2 regions of the Desulfosporosinus sp. SYSU MS00001 genome follow, and region 2 is predicted to be linked to the other one. Evidence: predicted binding sites of a transcription regulator. Region 2 holds the regulator's gene; the other holds the start of a gene.
The links. Region 2 encodes LexA, which represses DNA repair genes until DNA is damaged. Its sites were predicted from a motif close to CNAACANNTGTTNG; they were not measured.
Positions count from the first base shown of each region.

Region 1: the regulator LexA is predicted to act here: its motif matches at 2,840-2,853, upstream of ACPUYX_RS20515 (putative DNA modification/repair radical SAM protein).

Region 1 covers NZ_JBNFTW010000019.1:250-8,735, forward strand. The annotation lists gene ACPUYX_RS20500 (hypothetical protein) at 431-973, shown strand; gene ACPUYX_RS20505 (LrgB family protein) at 1,473-2,165, opposite strand; gene ACPUYX_RS20510 (CidA/LrgA family protein) at 2,162-2,566, opposite strand; gene ACPUYX_RS20515 (putative DNA modification/repair radical SAM protein) at 2,907-4,208, shown strand; gene ACPUYX_RS20520 (TIGR03915 family putative DNA repair protein) at 4,187-5,020, shown strand; gene recQ (DNA helicase RecQ) at 5,254-7,449, shown strand; gene ACPUYX_RS20530 (MDR family MFS transporter) at 7,519-8,486, shown strand, end outside.
Region 2 covers NZ_JBNFTW010000010.1:30,598-43,953, reverse strand. The annotation lists gene ACPUYX_RS16475 (peptidoglycan DD-metalloendopeptidase family protein) at 1-1,174, opposite strand, end outside; gene lexA (transcriptional repressor LexA) at 1,290-1,907, shown strand; gene ACPUYX_RS16465 (D-alanine--D-alanine ligase family protein) at 2,258-3,379, opposite strand; gene lepB (signal peptidase I) at 3,491-4,036, opposite strand; gene ACPUYX_RS16455 (aminotransferase class I/II-fold pyridoxal phosphate-dependent enzyme) at 4,105-5,370, opposite strand; gene hflX (GTPase HflX) at 5,398-7,008, opposite strand; gene ACPUYX_RS16445 (AAA family ATPase) at 7,059-8,024, opposite strand; gene typA (translational GTPase TypA) at 8,099-9,922, opposite strand; gene hfq (RNA chaperone Hfq) at 10,110-10,349, opposite strand; gene miaA (tRNA (adenosine(37)-N6)-dimethylallyltransferase MiaA) at 10,385-11,326, opposite strand; gene ACPUYX_RS16425 (class I SAM-dependent methyltransferase) at 11,340-12,140, opposite strand; gene mutL (DNA mismatch repair endonuclease MutL) at 12,243-13,356, opposite strand, start outside.

The DNA of each region.
Region 1 (8,486 bases), on a different contig from region 2:
TGTGGCGAAAGGCTCATCCGCCTTTCGTTCCAGGGTCGATAATACTTGGGGCATAGCCCCTGGGAAAGTAGGTCATCGCCAGGTAAACAAGCGATAGACTGCCAAATATGGCAGTCTATTTGTGTTTCATGATAGAAATGAAAGTACACTACCGGGGTTCCATCCGTTCGGATCCACATTGAAGGAGAATGTTTCACAAGTCGCAATGTGGCGAAAGGCTCATCCGCCTTTCGTTCCAGGGCCAAGGATACTTGGGGCGCAGGCCCCTAGGAAAGTAGGTTATCGCCAGGTAACAAACTCCAGACAGACTGCCAAAATATCTGTGGATTTTTTATATTTGTTTATCTTTGTATAGAGGATAAAGTTTATCTAAACTTAATATTCATTGAAGTTAGATTCCGATAATGATATTATTTAGAAAAAAGTACCATTGAAAGGATGGCGATTAGTTATAAAAAAAATTATTCTAGCACTTGTTATATCTATTTTATTAAACGTAGGTCTAATATATAATTTTATTATTAATACAGAAAGATTGAACACAACATGGTATAACTTAACTTCAAACCTTGCTAATTCAATTAATGAGGACACAAATGGTGTAGATAGCGAAGATACTGTTTTTTTTGAAGAAATAGCTATTAAAAATATTCAACTGCAACTTGATAATTTACAGCTTTTACCCGAAGGAAGCTTGATAATCGAGAGCAAAACCATTGAGAATATGGAGACCCTGTTTAAATACCAGTTTCCTCTTTTGGATCAAATGAAAAAAGAAATTCAGCAAAATGGAAAGATCTCAGCTAGTACAAACGAAAAATATAAAAAGGCTCAACAAAATCGGGTTGCTATAGCAAAAAGTTTTAGTAGTCAGCTTAAGACAGTCGACCCATTTGCACCTGTATTTATCGTAAATAAATGGCGGACAATATTTGAAAATGCAATTAATAGGCAGAACACCACAGTAAACTAGTACATTTATTAAATTCGGAGAATTTGCAAAGCCACGACCTGAAAGTTTAGGTTATCTCCACTACTTGTATGTGCTATCCTGCGACCCATGTAGTTGTTATCATTAAGGCAATCACTCAAGGCGAATTATATGACGAACAAGAGAAAGAGTAGAACTCCACTGAATATCGTGGAGTTCTACTCTTTCTCTAAAAATTGGGGATATTCATTAGGAGTGGCTTGTTTTGGAAAAAACTAAAAACTATACAACCTTAAAGATTTAAGTAAAAACAATTGTGGTATCTTCCCTTCTAAATCTAATGTCGCAACAGGCAAGGATGATCGTCTGACGGAGTAGAGGTACTAGACATGGCATCTCCGAAATAATTTGCCTCACACATGAAATTAAGGAAGTCAATTTTCTGACACTCTTCCGCTGACATAACGTTAGATACCACGATTAAAGGGTTGAAGAATATAGTTTCCTCGTCTATCTCACAAAGTTGAAAAGCGTAAACTCATTATAACTTTAGGAGTAACGGAAAAATGATCGGAGCAAGAACGATGGTTGCTAATCCAGCAAAGATCATGGCGAGGCTTGCAATCGTACCCTCGAGAGAACCTAATGATAAGGCAGCGGATGTTCCGCAGCCATGTGCTCCCGTTCCCAGTAAAACCCCCTTAGCTATCGGCGAGCGAAGGTGGAGAAAACGGATTACCAGTGGGCCGATAACAAGCCCCATTAAGCCGGTAAAGATAACGAAGACTGCAGTAAGGGAAGGGATACCACCTAAGTTATTGGAAACATCAATAGCAATAGGAGTTGTAACAGAACGGGGTGCTAAACTAAGGATAATTTGAGGTTCAAAATTAGCGCCCAGCCCCAGCAGGGCAGAAGATAAAAATGCAGAGAGGGTACCTGCTAAGACACTGAGAATGATTTCTGGGAAATATTTTTTTAATAAGTCATAGTGTTTATATAATGGTAAAGCAAAAGCTACTATTGCAGGTTGTAAAAGTACACTCAACCATTTTCCGCCGATAATATAACTTGAATAGGAAATATGAAGTGTTAGCAAACCAATTATTAATGCCGCAGGTGCAATTAATAAGGGTGAAAATAGAACAAATCGAATGCGACCATATAAAGCCTTTGAAAAATAATAGAAGATAATGGTGAGAACTACACTTATGAATCCTACAAATTCGCTCATAATGCCTTTCCTCCTTTTCTAGTTATCATTTCTGCGGTAAGACCACTGCTAACCATGACAGCGGCTGTGCTAATTAAGATGATCAGGAATAGATCAAGACCTTCCCGGTGGAGAAATTGTATGTATTGCATTATTGCTACGACTGATGGAATAAAGAACAAAAGCAATTCGGCAAGCAACCAGTTACCGCCGATGACAACCCAGTTATACGGAAAGACCTTGAGGTGCAAAAGGATAAATAATATGCCCATACCAATAAGACTCCCAGGAAAGTTCAGATGCAATAGTTCACCTAAGAAACTTCCAATTAACGAAAAGATATAAAGAATTCCTATTTGAATTATTGCTATAAAAATCCGCGTTAGTTTTAACATCTTTGTTATTTGAAGTGCATTTCTCATCGCTTACAACCTCTTGCTTCCTTTTCTTGTGGTTGAGTAAATTTATGTAACAAGTATATAGCAACGAGTTTTATGTGTTAAATACATATATAGCATAACAATAATTCCGTTTATCTATAAATTAAAATTAACGGGAGGATATAGCAATGGATATTCCTGAAAGGTACTTTAAATGTGATAGTTAAGACAGAATAAATTATTTATATTCAAATGGAACATTTGATATATCTTTACACAAACCACTTACATATGTTTGCCTTATTCCCTTTGACAAGAACATATGTTTTGTATTATAGTGTTGACAAGATATAATATAAACTAAAATATGGAGGGGATTGGCATCGATATTTACGACAAATTGATGATTTTATCAGACTCAGCCAAATATGATGTAGCTTGTACCTCCAGTGGTGTAGATAGACGAGGGAAACAAGGGAGCATAGGAAGTGCTGCAAATGCGGGTATTTGTCATAGTTTTGCGGCTGATGGACGTTGTATTTCGTTACTAAAAGTTTTAATGACGAATATCTGTATCTATGATTGCAAATATTGTATAAATCGCACCTCAAATGATACCAAAAGAACGGCATTTACTCCTAGTGAGCTGGCAGAACTAACGGTCAATTTTTATCGAAGGAACTATATTGAGGGATTGTTTCTTAGCTCCGGAGTAATTAAAAGCCCTAATTATACTATGGAGCAAATGATCAAGGCATTAACACTGCTGCGTGAAGTTTATCATTTTAATGGATATATCCATGTTAAAACTATACCTGGAGCGGACAGTGAGTTCGTTACTCACTTAGGGCTTTTAGCTGACCGTATGAGTGTTAATATCGAATTGCCATCCCAAGAAAGTTTGAGGCTTTTAGCCCCGAATAAGACAAGGGATTCCATATTACGGCCTATGGGGTTTATTAGTCATAAGATCCAAGAGAATAGCTCAGACCTTGTGAAATTTCGACATGCTTCAAAGTTTGTACCCGCAGGGCAGAGCACACAGATGATTGTAGGTGCGACGCCTGATACGGATCATAAAATACTAACCTTAAGCGAAGGACTCTATAAAAAATATCGTCTGAAAAGGGTTTTTTATTCTGCGTATATACCGGTTGCGGAACATACTCTGTTACCATCTGTAGACACAAAACCTCCTCTTTTACGTGAACATCGCCTTTACCAGGCTGATTGGCTGTTGAGATTTTATGGCTTTGAAGCCAATGAACTGCTTGATGAGCAAACTCCAAATTTTAATTTGCAAGTTGACCCTAAGTGTAATTGGGCAATTAACCATCTTGGACAGTTCCCTATTGAAATAAATAAAGCGCCTTATGAGATGCTTTTGCGTGTTCCGGGAATAGGGGTAACCAGCGCCATGCGTATTCTAACGGCAAGGAAAAGTAGTTTAATTGATTTTGATGGACTCAAAAAGATGGGTGTTGTACTAAAACGGGCACAGTATTTTATTACTTGTAAGGGAAAAGTTATGAATCGACTAAAGATACCATCAGATGTTTCTTTGAGAACGCTGATGTCCGATCAGCATAAATTATTAAGCGGTTTTGCAGAGCAGCTCTCTCTTTTCCCCGATCCTTCTATGACGAGAGAGGAAGTGAGTCAGTGTTTGACAGAGCAGAGATAGTTTATGAATATGATGGGAGTTTCGAAGGGTTGATGTGCTGTGTTTTCGAAAGCTTTGCTCTCAAGGAGGTCCCAAGTGCTATCAGAACTCCTAGTGATCAGCAAAGCCTTTTTGATACACCAAAATGGATTGAGACGGACATCAACAAGTCGGATCGGGTCTATAATTCAATTGCAGCAAAAATCTCAGTTCAAGCGCAGGAATTAGTTACGCTGGGTTTTTGGACAAATGCTTCTCAGAAGGAACTATTAATCTATCATTTTTTACGCTTAGGCTATACGCACGGGAGTAAGGTTATGTCGATGCTTACAGATGATACTGTTAGCACCTTGCTAAAAGCCGTACGTCATTTGACGTCAGAAAGTCATAAGTTCAAAGGATTCGTACGATTTTCTGTTTATGATAAGGTTATGGTGGCAGTAATTGAACCTAAAAATTTTGTATTGCCTCTTATTTCTGATCATTTCTGTGATAGGTTTCGCAATGAGTCGTTTATGATTTATGATAAAACACATAAGATGGCTTTAGTTTATCAGGGGCAGGAAGCGAATCTGATTGAGGTTGATGAATTAACGTTACCTGAAGTTGATAAATCGGAAGTTGAGTATCGTCGTCTTTGGAAGCAATTTTATCAAACCATCGCTATTGAAGAGCGATATAATCCGAAATGCCGTATGACACTGATGCCGAAGAGGTATTGGGGACATTTAACGGAATTGGAAAAAGACGAAGAACCAGATAATTTAAGTGAGAAACAGCGAAATCTGAGTAAACATGCTATCAGATCTTATGAGCCTCAACGGTTGCCCTAGATTTTGTTCATTGGTGGTCTCCTCCAACAGCTAAAGAAATGTTGGGGGTTTTCTTATTGCTGAGGGACATTCACCCCAATGTCCTGGATTACAACATGAGCATACGAAGGTCGTGGCGTAATTATTAGTCACATTAGTACAGAATGTACTTTAAGATTTGGGAATAAGACCTTAATCTTATTTTTTTTTGCTATAATAGATAGAAGAGTTATCCTTTTAAGGAGTTGTTCAAAGTGCTCATAGAAACGGCGCTTAGAGTATTGCGGAAGTATTTTGGCTATACTCAATTTCGGGATGGTCAGCAAAAAGTGATAGAGAGTCTGCTTAAGGGCAGGGATACGCTGGCAATAATGCCCACAGGGGCAGGTAAATCCTTAGCCTATCAAGTTCCTGCTTTAATTTTTCAGGGAACCACCTTGGTTATCTCACCGTTAATTTCTTTAATGAAGGATCAGGTTGATGCTCTCCAGCAATTTGGAGTTTCAGCGACCTTTATAAATAGTTCCTTATCCCTCGGTGAAGTAAGGACCCGAATAGAGCGAGTCCTTCACGGAGACTATAAACTACTATATATTGCTCCGGAACGATTAGAATCGGAGAACTTTCGTATGCTCTTGAAATCTCTGAATGTTTCTTTTTTGGCAATTGATGAGGCCCATTGTGTTTCGCAATGGGGACATGATTTTCGGCCAAGCTACATTCAATTGGGATCTTTTGTGAACTCTCTGCCTCAAAAGCCGCTGATTGGCGCCTTTACAGCAACTGCAACCGAGGAGGTTCAGAGAGATATTGTTCGTTTGCTCCAGCTTGATAACCCTAATGTTTATGTGACGGGCTTTGATCGGCCTAATTTGTCGTTTACAACTCTTCGGGGAGAGAACAAAAAGGCATTTGTTTTAGACTATGTACAGGCACATAGGGATCAATCAGGAATCATTTATGCTGGAACTCGGAAAGAAGTGGATCATCTCCAGGCTTTTTTAACGAAACATAGTTTAAAGATCGGAAAATACCATGCCGGGATGAGTGACGACGAGCGTAAAAAGAGCCAAGAGGATTTTCTTTTTGATGAAACCCTGATCATGGTGGCTACTAACGCTTTTGGAATGGGTATTGATAAATCTAATGTTCGTTATGTAATCCATTACAATATGCCAAAAAATATGGAGGCCTATTATCAAGAGGCTGGACGTGCGGGACGTGATGGAGAACCGGGGGAATGTATTTTACTCTTTTCGCCTCAAGACGTTGTTCTGCAAAGATTTCTCATCGAACAGAGTGTATTAAATCCGGAGCGGAAATTGAATGAGCATAAAAAGCTTCAAGGAATGGTGGATTTTTGTCATACCCCTCGTTGTTTGAGGAAAACTATTTTAGAATACTTCGGGGAAGAAGAGGTTCCGAATCATTGTGAAAACTGTAGTAATTGTAATGATACACGTGAGATAGTTGATATTACATTAGATGCGCAGAAAATATTTTCATGTATCTATCGGATGAGAGAACGCTTTGGGATTGGCATGGTTGCTGAAGTACTAAAGGGGTCACGCAAAGCGAAGATAATCGAACTGAATTTTGATAGGCTTTCTACGCATGGACTTTTAAAGGATATGTCACTTCAGGAAATAAAAGATCTTATTAATTATTTAGTCGCTGAGAGTTATTTGCAATTATCAACCGGAGAGTATCCAGTACTGAAGCTTATGCCTTCTGCAGTTTCTGTTATAAAAGGTGAGACAAAAGTTATGAAAAAAGTGTCTCTACAACCTTCACGCGATGTCGTGGAGGAAGTCAGTCTCTTCGATCGGCTCCGGGCACTGCGAAAAGAATTAGCAGCACAGGAGAACTTGCCCCCATATATGATTTTTGCTGATAGCACCTTACGGGAAATGTCCCAGGTTTGCCCGTCAAATCCTAGGGAGATGATTCGGATTAGTGGAGTTGGGGAACGGAAATTAGAAAAGTATGGAGATGAATTCTTGAATGCAATTGCTGATTTTATGGGAGATTCCAAACCCAAAAGGAACAGCATGCTTTCCTTGCCTGCAGACAGCAGCTTGGACACAGCGGCAAAACAATCCAGTAAGGCAACAACTATTAATTTAGCGATAACAGATATGTCAAAGGATAAACTTCCTAGTCATGTCCAAACTCTGCTCTTGTATCAAGAAGGGTATTCTATTGAAGAAATAGGGAAGGTTAGGAAAATAACAGAATTAACGGTACAGAATCACCTTGTGCGCTGTGGTCTGGAGGGACATGCTGTACCTTGGGACGACTTTATTCCCGTTGATCAGGAACCTTTAATTTTAGAAGCGGCCCAAAAAGCTGGTCGCGAAAAATTACGGCCAATAAAAGATTTGCTTTCCGATGATATTGAATGGTTTACGATACGGGCAGTCTTGGAGAAACATAGAGAATTGAATTAAGGATTGAACTGTTGAAGATCTTTGAAACTAAATTTTATACGGTTCGGTTCCAGAAGGAGTTATTTCTTAATGCATAGTTCGGAACAAATTCACGCAAGAGAAAATGCTAAGACAAATCGCAAAGTTACATTAGCTTGTATTATGTTAGCGATGTTTATGGCAGCCATTGAAGCGACGATAGTAGCTACAGCGATTCCAAGTATTGTAGGTGATTTAGGCGGGTTTTCAAAGTTCAGCTGGGTGTTTTCGGCGTTTCTCTTAGCGCAGGCGGTAACAATCCCGATCTATGGGAAATTGGCTGATTTGTATGGCCGAAAACCTATCTTTTCATTTGGGGTTATCGTCTTTTTGATAGGTTCATTACTTTGTGGGTTAGCCAAAAGCATGAATATGCTCATACTCTTTCGTTTAATCCAGGGTGTTGGGGCAGGTGCTGTTCAACCGATTGCCACGACTATTGTTGGGGACATTTTTGATATCTCAGAACGTGCTCGTATTCAAGGGTATCTTTCAAGCGTTTGGGGGGTATCATCAATTATTGGCCCAGCCCTAGGTGCTTTTTTTGTACAATATGTTCGGTGGTCTTGGATATTTTGGATAAACATTCCAATAGGTCTGTTTTCTATGATAGGAATATGGATTTTCCTTAAAGAGACTGTACATGCTCAAGAACATAAAATTGATTATTTAGGATCGGGTTTGATATTTATTACAATCAGTGCCTTAATGGTTATTTTTATCCAAGCAGGAACAGTTTGGCCAATGACTTCAGCACCGATTCTTATATTAACCGGAATTGTCATTCTTGGCGTCTTATTATTCATTTTACAAGAGAAGAGGGCTGTTGAACCCATTATGCCTTTGTGGATTTGGAAACATTCACTGATTCTTGTATCAAATTTAGCCACGTTAACAACAGGTGTTGTCATTATCGGATTATCATCATTTTTACCCACCTATATCCAAGGAGTTATGAATAAAACTCCGTTAATTGCGGGTTTTGCACTTGCTTTTATGTCCATGGGCTGGGTTGTTGC
Region 2 (13,356 bases):
CTTTCACTGCTAGAGCGGCAGCAGCATCATTAGCACTGTGCACAAAGAGAGCTATCAAAAGATCGCGGACTGAAATCTCATCTCCAGGCAAGAGACCCAGCCGCGAGCCTTCCACTTCCACCTCTTTGCCCACTCGAACCCTATCCGTTTCTTTAAGACTCTGTACTGCAAGCAAACCGGTGAGAAGTTTTGTTGTACTCGCGGGAGCACGTTGAATGTCGCCATTTCTTACCTTTAATAAGCGGTTAGTTTTTAGGTTGATCAGAATATAACTTAGATCTTGAGTCGATAGTTCCTGAGCATCATAACTATGCGAGACTAAAGGTTTTGCTGAAATTTGAGACGTTAAAACTGAGTTGTTATTTCCCTTAACAGAGTTCTCGGCATCCCAATATTGCCAGACAACGAGAAAGGGATAAGGATTTATCCACTGACCATTTGGGAGCTCAATACCTAAATGAAGATGATCCGGTGTCGTTAAAGCATCTCCAGTATGACCCATAGTTCCAATGATTTCGCCCGCTTCAATTCGTTTTCCTTTAACTAATTTGGACGATATCGTTTCCAAATGAGCGTAATAATAATAATTCCCATCGTCACCGCGTACTCCAACCCGTTCTCCACCCAAGCGATTCCATCCCAGCTGTTCTATTCTTCCTCCACAAATATTGATTATGGGAGTACCTTCCGGAGCAAAGAGGTCTGTCCCCTCATGAGTACGTTTGCCTCCTTCACGATCTGCACCGTAACTATCTTCAAACCATGTTTTTCCAACTACCGGGAATCTGTACCTTCCTGGTGTGAGATATTGAAATTGAACTAAAATTTCCCGATGTCTTGTTACTAGTTTCTTTGTGTGCAGAGGAATATTCCCCCAGGATAAGTTATTGAAAGAAATCCTATTTTTGAGCTGTTCGGTTAATAATTGGGCCTCTTTTGGGGAAAGTGTTGAGCGGACCGCCAACAGATCCTCCCAGGAAACTGTTTTACCGGCCCTATACTCTTGGGAACATTCCTTAACAACGTCGGGAGAAATTGAGAGCAAGTAGGGATAAACATCCTTATCCAGGCTGGGATAACGATGGATTAAATTCCAAAAAGCCAAGGCAACAGCCATCAGACAAAGGATTTGAGTCAGCGCTATAAGAAAATTCCACTGAATCTTAGTTCGCAAATCGTCATCTCCTCTTCTCTGTCTTTGTTATATAGTTATCATTCTTCGAACATTTGTTTGCAATACGTTTCAAGGAATGGTAAAATATACATGATTATTAATAGGGAGTGAAAGTATGTACCCAGATTTATCGGAACGACAAACTAGAATTTTGGATTTTATTAAACAGGAAATCCACAAAAAAGGATATCCCCCCTCCGTTAGAGAAATCGGCGAAGCAGTTGGATTATTGTCTAGTTCTACAGTTCATGGGCATCTTCAAACTCTTGAGGATAAAGGATATATTCGAAGAGATCCCACGAAACCGAGGGCCATCGAGATTTTAGACGGTACCAGTGACGCTCTCGACTCAAGGAAAGTTGTTCATATTCCAATCATCGGCCGTGTAACAGCAGGGCAGCCCATTTTGGCTGTAGAAAATATGGAAGGAACGTTTCCATTGCCTGCTGACCTGGTCCATCAGGAAAATGTTTTTATGCTCCGAGTTCAGGGAGAGAGCATGATTGAGGCCGGAATCCTGGATGGAGACTTAATTATCGTTCACCAGCAAAATGAAGCACGCAATGGAGAAATTGTCGTTGCCTTAATTGGAGACGAAGCAACAGTAAAGCGATTTTTTAAGGAAAGAACACTCATTCGTCTTCAGCCTGAAAACTCGGCAATGGAACCCATCTACTCTCAAGATGTTTCAATTTTGGGCAAGGTCATCGGTGTTTTTCGCACCCTGCATTAAATCCAAACTCCCTAATTAAGATATGCATCTTCCCTCTTACTTAGGTTAACTACTCACGAACTTAACTCAAAAGCGTAAATAATCTTGACTGACACCCAAGGGTACAGTCTTCGCACTTGTAAGCCTCTGTGAAGAAGCGGAGCCAATGGTTCCACAGCGACAGAGCACACTGAATAGTAACGTTAAAAATAATGGGCTGGAACAAACGTCTTTCTCGTTTGCTCCAGCCCATTGAGTTTAAGTGAGAGTGGCTTCCCTACCATGCTTCGGCGGGGATAGAATCCATCCTTCAGCGCGATACCATTTGTTAAGGGATTGGTTCGATGTTCATCTTTAGCTGAACAAGTTTACTAATCTTTTAATATTTTACTCTTCTGTTTTTCCTCAAACCGTTCAAATCCCAATGTGATTAAATGATCAATCAGTTTCGCATAGGGAATGCCTGTTGCTTCCCAAAGTTTCGGGTACATTGAAATCTCCGTAAATCCCGGCAAGGTATTAATCTCATTGAGTACAATTTCATTCTTATCTGTCAGGAAAAAATCCACACGGCTAAGGCCGCTTGCATCAACCGCACGATACGCTTCAATGGCCATACTCTGTAATTGTTCAATGATGAATTGAGGAAGAGGCGCCGGTATTTTCAAACTGGAGCCGATATCCGAATATTTCGCTTCATAGGAATAAAACTCTTCCGCCGGCAAAATTTCGCCGGGCAATGAGGCTTTTGGGTCATCATTACCTAAGACTGCAACTTCAATTTCTCTGCCCACGATATTCTCTTCGACGACAACTTTACGATCATAAGTCGTAGCCAGCTTTAAAGCTTGAATCAGTTCTGAATTGTTATGGGCCTTGGAAATTCCTACGCTGGAGCCTAAATTGGCCGGTTTCACAAAACAAGGATATCCTATTTTAGCTTCAATAGCCGCCGCCCAATCCTCCGGCTGCTTAAAGTAATCGGAACGCAAGATTGTGAGGTAATTGGCTAAAGGAAGCTTTTTATCCTGGAATACCACTTTCATGCGGTCTTTGTCCATTCCGAGAGAAGACCCAAGGACACCTGAACCGGCATAGGGAACATTGGCCATTTCTAAAAGTCCTTGCAACGTTCCATCTTCCCCATATGGTCCATGGAGGACTGGAAAAACAACGTCAAATTTCCCCTCATTAGGCAGCGTTCGGCCATCTAAGGCAATAAAGCGTGGATTGGAAGGATCAACGACAAGGGTTACTTGAGAAGCCTGATTGCTCTCGGGAAATCCTGCCTTAATTACATCTTGAGGGACTATACCCCAAAACCATTGACCTTGCTTATTGATTCCGATAGTTTCAACATCATAGCGATTGCGATCAATCGCTTTATAAATCGACTGAGCCGAGTTAAGAGAAACTTCATGTTCCCCTGAACGTCCGCCAAAGATTAGAATCACACAGATTTTGTGATTTTCCACAATTATCCACCCTCTCATAAGTATTTGTTATGAATAAAACTCCCTGATTGATTATGTTAGAACGTAACACTAGTTATGATGATTAGCTTCATCTTTTAGTATATGCGCGAATTTAAAAAAGCTCCCACCTTAGCGGGCGAGAGCTCCAAAATGATCAAGCGGCCAATAGCGGAACAACGTACGGCCCGTAATATTCTTTATCGGCAAAGTACCCCAAACTCTTGAATCATCGCTGTTATTTCTGTTATCACCCATCACAAATACGGAATCCTGGGGAACAACAATGGGACCGTAATCATTTTTGGATTTTTCCAAGATATAGGGTTCATAGAGAGGTTTATCATTGACATATGTCGTGTGATTACGAATCTCTATCTTATCTCCGGGCAAACCAATAATTCGTTTAATAAAATCTTCCGTTGCATGGGCACTCGCAGGAGGTTTGAAAACCACAATATCTCCCCGGGTTAAGTGACCAATCTCCTTAAAGAAGAATTTATCGACAATGACCCGGTCTTGAAGCTGAATTGTCGGAAGCATTGAACCGGTAGGTATCTTACGTGCTTCAACAACATAAGTCCTCAACACCCAGGAAAGGGCGAAGGCAATCAGGACTATTTCAAGTAATTCTACCAAAAAGCGGGTCGTGCTTTTCTTGGATTCTAACTCTTCCATGATCCACCTCTTTTCTGTGTTTAATAGTATCACAGGATGGTCAAAGTTCCAAATATCATGACCAATACTTAATCTAAAAGTCCTTGCTGCCATAAATTCAGGGCGGCTAAAATATTTCCCATTTGAATATACCTTTGAGAAATCCCCCCCTGTTGGTAAGCAATATAAGGTTCTCTCAGAGGGCCATCCGCTGAAAATTCGCTCGTCGAACCCTGTATAAACGTCCCTCCTGCCATAATAATTTCGTCTTCGTACCCAGGCATGTCGGAAGGGACCGGTTTAATGTGAGAATCAAGGGGAGAACCTTTCTGAAGTCCTTGACAAAATGCGATCATTTTTTCTCTCGACCCTAGTTTTACAGCCTGAATAAGATCCGCTCTGAGCGATTCGGGTTCCGGATTTACTTCAAAACCTAAAGCTCGCCAGAAAGCTGCAGAAAAAACCGCTCCTTTAAGAGCTTCAGACACAGTTAAAGGACTAAAGAACAGTCCTTGATAAAATAAGCGCTCCCATTCCAGGGTTGCACCCATATGACCGCCGACTCCAGGTGCCGTTAAACGCTGTGCGGCCAAACTGACTAAGTCAGACCGTCCTGCAACATATCCCCCGGTGGGAGCGATACTCCCGCCTAAATTTTTGATGAGCGATCCGGCCATTAAATCTGCTCCAATGTCACCTGGTTCCAAAGGTTCTACCAATTCACCGTAACAATTGTCCACAAATATAACAACTTTAGGGCAATGGCTTTTTACAAAATCAACAAGTTCCTTGAGTTGAGCAATCGTCAGGGAATTTCTCCAAGCATAGCCTCGCGAACGCTGGACGATCACCATTTTTGTATTAGTCGTAAGAGCCTCTTTCAACAACCTAAACTGCATATGTCCTTGGCTGTCTAAAGGGATCTCCTGATAGCTTACCCCAAAATCCTGCAAACTTCCTTGTCCTTCTCCCCGAAGTCCAATAACTTCCTCCAAAGTATCATAGGGCGTACCACTCACAGAAATCATTTGATCACCGGGCCGAAGGACGCCAAACAACGCAGCCGCAATGGCATGAGTACCCGAAACAAATTGCCCTCGTACAAGAGCCGCTTCTGTCCCCAGGATACGAGCTACCACTCGGTCAAGGACGTCCCGTCCGCTGTCTCCAAGACCGTAGCCCGTTGTTCCCTGAAGATGATAGGCAGAAACACGTTCTTCTTGAAAAGCTCTTAGTACTTTTTCATGATTTAATGCCGAAACTTCTTGCAGATAGGGCAGTTGTTGGCGGAGAACTTCTTCTGCCTCTGCAACTGCTTTATGGATAAGCTCCGGCCAATTAGGATTCGAAAACACGATGGTCCTCCTTATAGTTTAGTAACTTTACTCTAACATAGTTTCCAGGACAGTCCAGACAGGGTTCAAAGAATCCCCACGTTTAAGCGATAAAGGAATAGGATAAGGCAAAAGTTGGGCCAGCTTTGAGATTTTCTCATCATCCTGAACTTTGTCAACTTTGTTGAGCAGAGTGATGATCGGCTTTTCTTGACACTCCAATTGTCCTAAAACGTCGTGGACAGTCTCAGCCTGTTGAATTGCCTGCGGATGACTTACATCTAAGACATGAATAAGAACGTCAGCCTGCTGAACTTCTTCGAGAGTTGCCAAAAATGCTCCGAGCAGCTTAGTAGGCAGTTTGCGGATAAAACCGACTGTGTCACTCAGCAGAATTTCAAGCGCAGGTTTAATTTGAACTCTGCGGACAATAGGATCTAAGGTCGCAAATAATTTATTTTCTCCGCTAGGAATATCAGAACGAAAGCCGGCTTGCTCCATAGCATTCTTCATAAACGTCGTTTTTCCGGCATTTGTATAGCCAACCAAGGCTACTACAGTTAAACCGCTTTTAGCCCGTTGACGTCTTTGAATCTCCCGATGCTGCAGGACAGCTCTCAGCTCTTTTTCCAGAAGATTGATTCGTTCGCGCATTCTCCGACGATCAAGCTCCAATTTGCTTTCTCCAGGGCCCCGGGATCCAATTCCGCCGCCTAGCCTGGATAAAGCTTGTCCTTGTCCTGTTAAATAGGGCAGCAAATGTTTTAACTGTGCCAGTTCCACCTGAAGTTTACCTTCACGAGAACGGGCACGCTGGGCAAAAATATCTAAGATTAGCCCCGTGCGGTCCAAAACTTTCAAACCCGTTTCCATTTCCAGGGTCCGCAGCTGTGCCGGGGACAATTCATCATCACTTATTAGCACCTCAGCCCTTGTTTCCTGAAGCCGATGAACTAATTCTTCCAGCTTTCCGCTGCCTATATAGCTTCGTGACTGGCCATTACGACGCAGTTGGACAAGCTGCCCAACGACCTCGACTCCTGCAGTAAGTGCTAACTCGGCCAGCTCTTCCAGATCCTCATTAAACTCTTGATCTGCCTCTTGCAAGGCCAGGAGAAATGCACGCTCTTTTTCAGGTTTCGTCTCTGTCTTTTTCCGTCCATTGTGACTGTGATAAAGATCAGGTATGGATTCGTAATAATCAAACTCTTGCCAGTTATTCGGGCTAAGATCAACTACTAAAGGATTACCATCACCTGTATGGTAAGCAAGTTGAAAACCTGTCAGCTCACCTTGGCGTACTCCAATAGCTGTCATACTTTCCAGACTTAAGGATGTCAAGGCACTATAATCAAGGGAACTAAGCGTTGGAACTCCATTGGGATGGGTATGCAGGCAGCGTAAATGTTTGCTTTGGGATCTTCCCTTAAGGGGCGGAAGAGTAACCGCCGCATGTTTGCCCACAGCTGCCGCAATCAGTACTCCCCCGCGGGAAAGGTAAATACAAATCTCTCGGTTCCAAAGCTGCGTCAAACGGACTAGGCTACAGAGAATTTGGGGATGAATCAATTGCTGCCGCTCTGTATGATAATCGGACAGCATTTTAAGCTCCAGTATTTGACTCGCCTTGATACCAGACAAATCGCCCGAGACTTCCATAGTTTACAACCTCGACTTTAACCTTATTAAAAACAAACACCGTGTTCACGTTAAATCGTTTCCATATTAATATCTTCCGGTAAAATTTGAATAAGTTCTTCCCTACTGGACGTCGATTTCTGAAACAAGCGAACAGCCTGCTTACGAACTGTTTTCTCCACAAGGTTGCGCACTAAGCGAGCATTCCCGGCATAGGGGTGGGAATGGAGCAGGGAGTGCAGGTAGCTGCGAAGCGCCTCATTCGCTTCTTTCGTTAACTCGTATTGCCGAGTTTTGAACATCAGATTGCCAATAGCTAACAACTCGTCCAATGTATAATCCGGAAAATCAATATGAATCGGAAAACGCGAGCGCAGTCCTGGGTTGGTCTGAAGAAACCAATCCATTTCCTGACGATAACCCGCTAAAATCAGGACAAGATTATCCTTATTATCCTCCATCGCTTTGACCAAAGCATCAATTGCTTCTTTGCCAAAGTCTTTCTCACCGCCGCGAGCTAAAGAATAAGCTTCATCGATAAAAAGAACTCCGCCCAGAGCCTTCTTGATTTGTTCCCTTGTTTTCTGAGCCGTATGTCCGATATATTCTCCGACAAGATCTGCCCGCTCACATTCAATAACATGCCCTTTTTGCAGAACTCCCATTTCTTTATACAGGCGACCGACTAAACGGGCTACCGTTGTTTTTCCCGTCCCCGGGTTTCCCCGGAAAATCATATGCAAAACCAAAGGCTCTGATACAAGCTTTTCCTGAGCTCTCCGCTTTTGAATTTCCACAAAGGCTTGTAAGTCAAGAATAAACCGTTTCACCGTTTCAAGCCCAATATAGGATTGTAATTCAGCAAGAATTTCCGCGATTTTATCTTTATCTTTCTCCGTTGAGGAAAAATTATTTTTACGAATGCGTATCCCTATCCCCTCCGTGGAATGAGCTGACACGTCAGGTTTGGGGGGTATGGGTGTTTGAATTACCGGAGACTGCTGATTTTCCGGCCGAAACGTTACTCGAATTGTCATATGTACAGGCACACCTCCCATCCTTACTACTATACGCAGGAAAGAATAAAAGGTGTCCTGATTTTTGGATGGTATTATTTCCCTGTTAAGCTCTTGGCATATTTTACACGTGAGGCATGGTCAAGGAATTTCTTCCTCAGGCGTACACTTTTGGGGGTAATTTCGACAAACTCGTCATCATTGATAAATTCCAAGGATTGTTCTAAGGACATTTCTTTGGGTCTTTCAAGACGTAAAGCTTCGTCGGCAGCGCTTGTCCGCATGTTGGTGAGGTGCTTTTTCTTACAAACATTTACTTCAATATCCTGTTCGCGGTTATTTTCCCCCACAATCATGCCTGCATAAACATGAAGCCCGGGATCAACAAACAAATTTCCTCGTTCCTGGGCTGCGTATAAACCATAGGTTGTGGTCTCACCCTCTTCAAAAGCAATCAAAGCCCCTCGAGTTCTTCCGGGAATTTCTCCTTTAAAAGGTTCATACCCAAGGAAGACGTGGCTCATCATACCTTCACCCCGTGTTTCAGAGAGAAACTCACCTCTAAAACCGATAAGACCACGGGCAGGAATTTTAAACTCAACCCGCAGCTGTGTCTCGGACAGACTGGTCATATTCGCCATTTCCGCTTTTCGTTTCCCTAAAAGTTCCATGACTGCTCCTAAGGATTTCTCATTAACGTCACAAATGAGAAATTCCATTGGCTCAGATTTTACCCCATCAATCATCTTAAAGATGACTTCAGGCTTGGAAACTTGCAGTTCATAACCTTCACGGCGCATGTTTTCGATGAGTATGGAAAGATGTAATTCTCCCCTGCCGGAAACTTTAAAACAATCTGCCGAATCCGTTTCTTCGACTCTTAAACTGACATTTGTCTCAATTTCCTTCCAAAGCCGTTCACGCAGCTTCCGGGAGGTCACGAAATGTCCCTCACGTCCCGCAAAAGGACTTGTATTAACCATGAAATTCATGGATAAGGTTGGTTCGTCAACCTCAATAACTGGCAAAGCTTCGGGATTTAGAGCACAAGCTACAGTTTCCCCGATATTGGCACTGGTTAATCCCGTTAGAGCAACAATTTCTCCAGCCGAGGCTTCAGCAACATCCTGACGTTTCAAGCCCTCAAAAACCATGACCTTGCCAACCTTGGCCCGTTCAAAACTCTCATCTCGTTTAATAAGAGTAATGGTTTCGTTTTGATGAACTGTTCCTCTTACGATTCTTCCGACGACAATTTTCCCCACGTAATCATCGTAATCTAGAGTTGTGACCAGCATTTGAAAAGGAGCTTCCAGATCCACAACCGGCGCAGGGATGTGGTCAAGAATAACAGAAAATAAAGGCTCTAATGTATCTTCAAGAGCATCAGAGGAAAGCCCTGCGATCCCGGCTCGCGCTGAAGCATAGACGACAGGAAAATCCAATTGATTATCCTCTGCTCCCAGTTCTATAAAGAGATCTAACACCTCATCGACGACTTCGGTAGGACGAGCATCGGGACGATCAATCTTATTAATAACAACGATAGGAATCAATTTTAATTCTAATGCTTTACGCAAAACAAAGCGAGTTTGAGGCATCGGCCCTTCAAAGGAATCGACGATGAGAAGAACGCCGTTAACCATTTGTAAAACTCGCTCAACCTCTCCTCCGAAATCAGCATGACCTGGTGTATCAATAATGTTAATTTTTGTTCCTTGCCAATGAACGGAAGTATTTTTAGATAAAATAGTAATACCACGCTCCCGTTCTAAATCATTGGAATCCATGACACGTTCCACAACCTGTTGATTTGAACGAAACGTGCCGCTTTGTTTTAACATCGCATCGACAAGTGTTGTTTTCCCATGATCCACGTGAGCAATAATTGCAATATTTCTTAAATTTCGAGTTTCCATAGTTGGATTGAATTCCTTTCTTTTACCTTAATAAATGCATACAAAGCTAAGATATCATAGTTAGGTATTGAATTCAAGTAAAAAGAACTAAGCCCGGCATTTCCGAACCTAGTTCTTTCGTCCAAAATTAAAAATCCTTAAGATCTTTATGTTTGGGAATAAATTTCAGCGAATTATGCTTAGCGTTTTATTCTACAGCAGCTGCAGTTGCTAAATTAATCGGACGTATCGGCATAACCGTAGAGATAGCATGCTTATAAACCATTTGTTGCCGACCTTCAAATTCAATCACAACCGTAAAATTGTCAAACCCTTTGATAAGTCCTTTAAGCTGAAATCCGTTAACCAAGTAAATGGTCACGGGTAGGTTCTCCTTGCGTACTTGATTTAAAAAGGTGTCTTGTAAATTGATGGGCGATTTATTCATATATTTCCCTCCATCACCTTATATTTCTACGCCATCTATTCTACACGAGTTTGCTGGGCTCTGCAAGTCAAGATTAGTTCTTCAAGGATTTGATCAATTCCCTCTTCGGTATCATACCAATGAATTCTGGGATCACGGCGAAACCAGGTTAATTGACGCTTGGCAAAATGACGGGTATCTCTTTGTAAAATTCTAAGCATTTCATTCTTTGTCACAAGGCCTTGCAAACACCAGACAGCATGCCTGTAGCCAATACTTTGGAGCGGTTTCAACGTTGAAGAATATCCCGTCTTAAGCAGGTTAAGAGTTTCTGCGAGTAGACCTTCGGCGAGCATTATTTCGCACCGTCGATTTATCCGCTCATAAATGATTTCACGGGGAGCAGTTAGCCCAACATAGAGCATCTGAGGATCTAGAGGCCGGTATTCATCATCCTTAAACTGACGTTGACTGGACAATGGTTTTCCGGTCAATTCTTGAACTTCTAAAGCCCGAATCACACGCAGAACATTATTAGGATGCAATTGCCGGGCGGTTTCCGGGTCTCGCTGCTCCAACACCTGATGTAAGGCTTGATTGCCATGATTATTAACAAATTCCTGCCATTTAAGACGTATTTTTTCTGAACCGCGCTCCCAGAAATCATAAGGATCCAGCAAGGAACGAATGTACAAACCTGTTCCTCCAACCACAATGGGAACATGATCCCGATCACGTATTTCCTCTATCAGAGAACTTGCCGATGTTTTAAACTGAGCAGCCGTAAAAGGTTCCGTAGGATCTAAACAATCGATAAGATGATGAGGAACGAGTTGCAGTTCTTCCTGGGAAGGTTTGGCTGACCCTATATCGAGTTTTTGATAAACTTGGACAGAATCTCCGGAGATAATTTCTCCCCCGACGTTCTGGGCGAGAGCTAACCCCAATGAAGACTTGCCAATGCCGGTTGGGCCTATAATAATAACCAGTGGTAACAAGACAACTCCTCCATTAAATTAAAATGAGACCATAATCAACGGAACTGTAGCGACCGCCAGACATTAGTTTAAAACCAAGGCGAGCAAACTCCCCGCTGTCCTTCCGCTCCTTAAGCACAACTCTTTTTCGAGCAGCTCGGCAGGCATCCTTCACAGTCTGCTGATCAAGAGGACTGTGCTCAGACCATTGGTGCAAGGGCTGGATACCATCGGATTCACGAAACGTTCTGCGAAACATAGGATCAAAGTATATCACATCAATAGACTTCGAGGGACAACGGCTTAGGAATTCCTTGTGGTCTGTCCAGCGAACGTCAATCCTTGAGGCGGCATGCACTAAGGATGTCCAAGCTTTTTTCTTATGTTCAGTTCTGGCTTGAAAACTAGTTTCGGTGAGATGCTTTAGACCGTCTTGAATAACTGCGGCCAAAATTGGGGATTTTTCCAGTCCCAAAACATGACCGGACTCTCCTACAACAAGTGCTCCGATAAGAGCGTCAGAAGCCAGTCCCAAGGTTGCATCAAGAAAGGAATCACCAGCCTTTAATTGAGTCGCATCAAGAAAACGGTCTGAACCGCCCCGTAAAATGTTAATAGCCCGAATCAAAGCCATATTAGGATGAAACGTTAAACGGTTTTTCCCCAGGATTAGTTCTGCACCGCGCCTTGAAATTTTTAGTTCAGGAAGAGATCCTAAATTGTTTTGTTGATCAACCCAAGAACATCCCGGTTGTTGTCGAAACCACTGAAGCCGTTCCCAGAGTTCGATGTCGGGCTGAGTAACTCTTAAGTAAATTGGAATAGGCTGATCCATGAATCTCCTCCCTTTAAAGCCTCCATTATAACAGTCTCTGCAGAAATATTCCACTTTTATATAACACTAGTAGTATGTCCCTGTCAATTCAGACTCACCCTTCTAAAGAACTCGGTAAAAACGCTTTTCTAACTCTCCTCGCGTGATCTTGATTGTTGTAGGGCGGCCATGCGGACAAGTATAGGGGTTCTCTGTCTGACTCAAGCGGGATATTAATTGTTCCATTTCTAATAGCGAGAGGCAATCCTTAGCCCTGATGGATTCCTTACAGGCTAAAAGATAGATCCACTCTTTTAAAAGCTGATCGAAACTTGGAGAGGTGTTTTTTTGCAAAACCTCTTCCAAGAATTGCCGTAGCAGTTCATCCGCTGGAACACTCCCCGTTTGGACAGGAACGCCCCGCAATAAATAGGTTTGATTTCCAAATTGTTCAAGAACAAAGCCCATTTCCCTGAGGATCCACATGTGCTCGATTAACATTTGTTCTTCCTGAAGCGTGAGCTCCAACGGAATTGGTATTAAAAGCATTTGGCTTTCTTGCTTTCTCGCTTTAAATTCAGCAAGAATACGTTCATAATTTATCCGTTCATGGGCTGCATGTTGATCAATCAGCAAAAGAACTTCACTATCCGTTGCTAAAATATAGGTATTAAACAGCTGCCCAATTGGCCAGAAACGGCTGAGGCTATGACTGTCATTATCCGCTTTGTCCATTGTCGCTGAATCATTCGTTCCTTCTTCCCTGTTCTTTGGAAATTCTTGATCTTCCGAAAAAACCGGAGGAATTAGAGTGACATTGTCATCAGAGAATAGATTACGTTGCAGGGGGGACGTCTTTTTGACTTCAGCCGTTGATTCACCATTCACAGGTGAACGTGAAGATCCTTGATCTTCAGAGACAATGGGCTCAGCTTCTCTTTCTGGAAATAAGGCTTGGGGTATCGATGGATCTCTCCTCACCTGATTTTCGCGAATTTCTTCCCCGGCTTGATGCGCAGAATTTTGCGGACTGTTATGAGGCGCAGTCACGATCCAAATAGGTTTTCCCTGAACAACTGTATTTGCCTGAGTTCTAAGCACCGATTCCAGAGGCCTGCCAAAGGATGGCAGGGGTTGACTCTTTAACAGGGTTTGGTAGATCGTCTTGGTTATAAATGACGCAAGCTCCTGTTCGTTTTTGAATTTCACATCCATCTTAGTAGGGTGGACATTGACA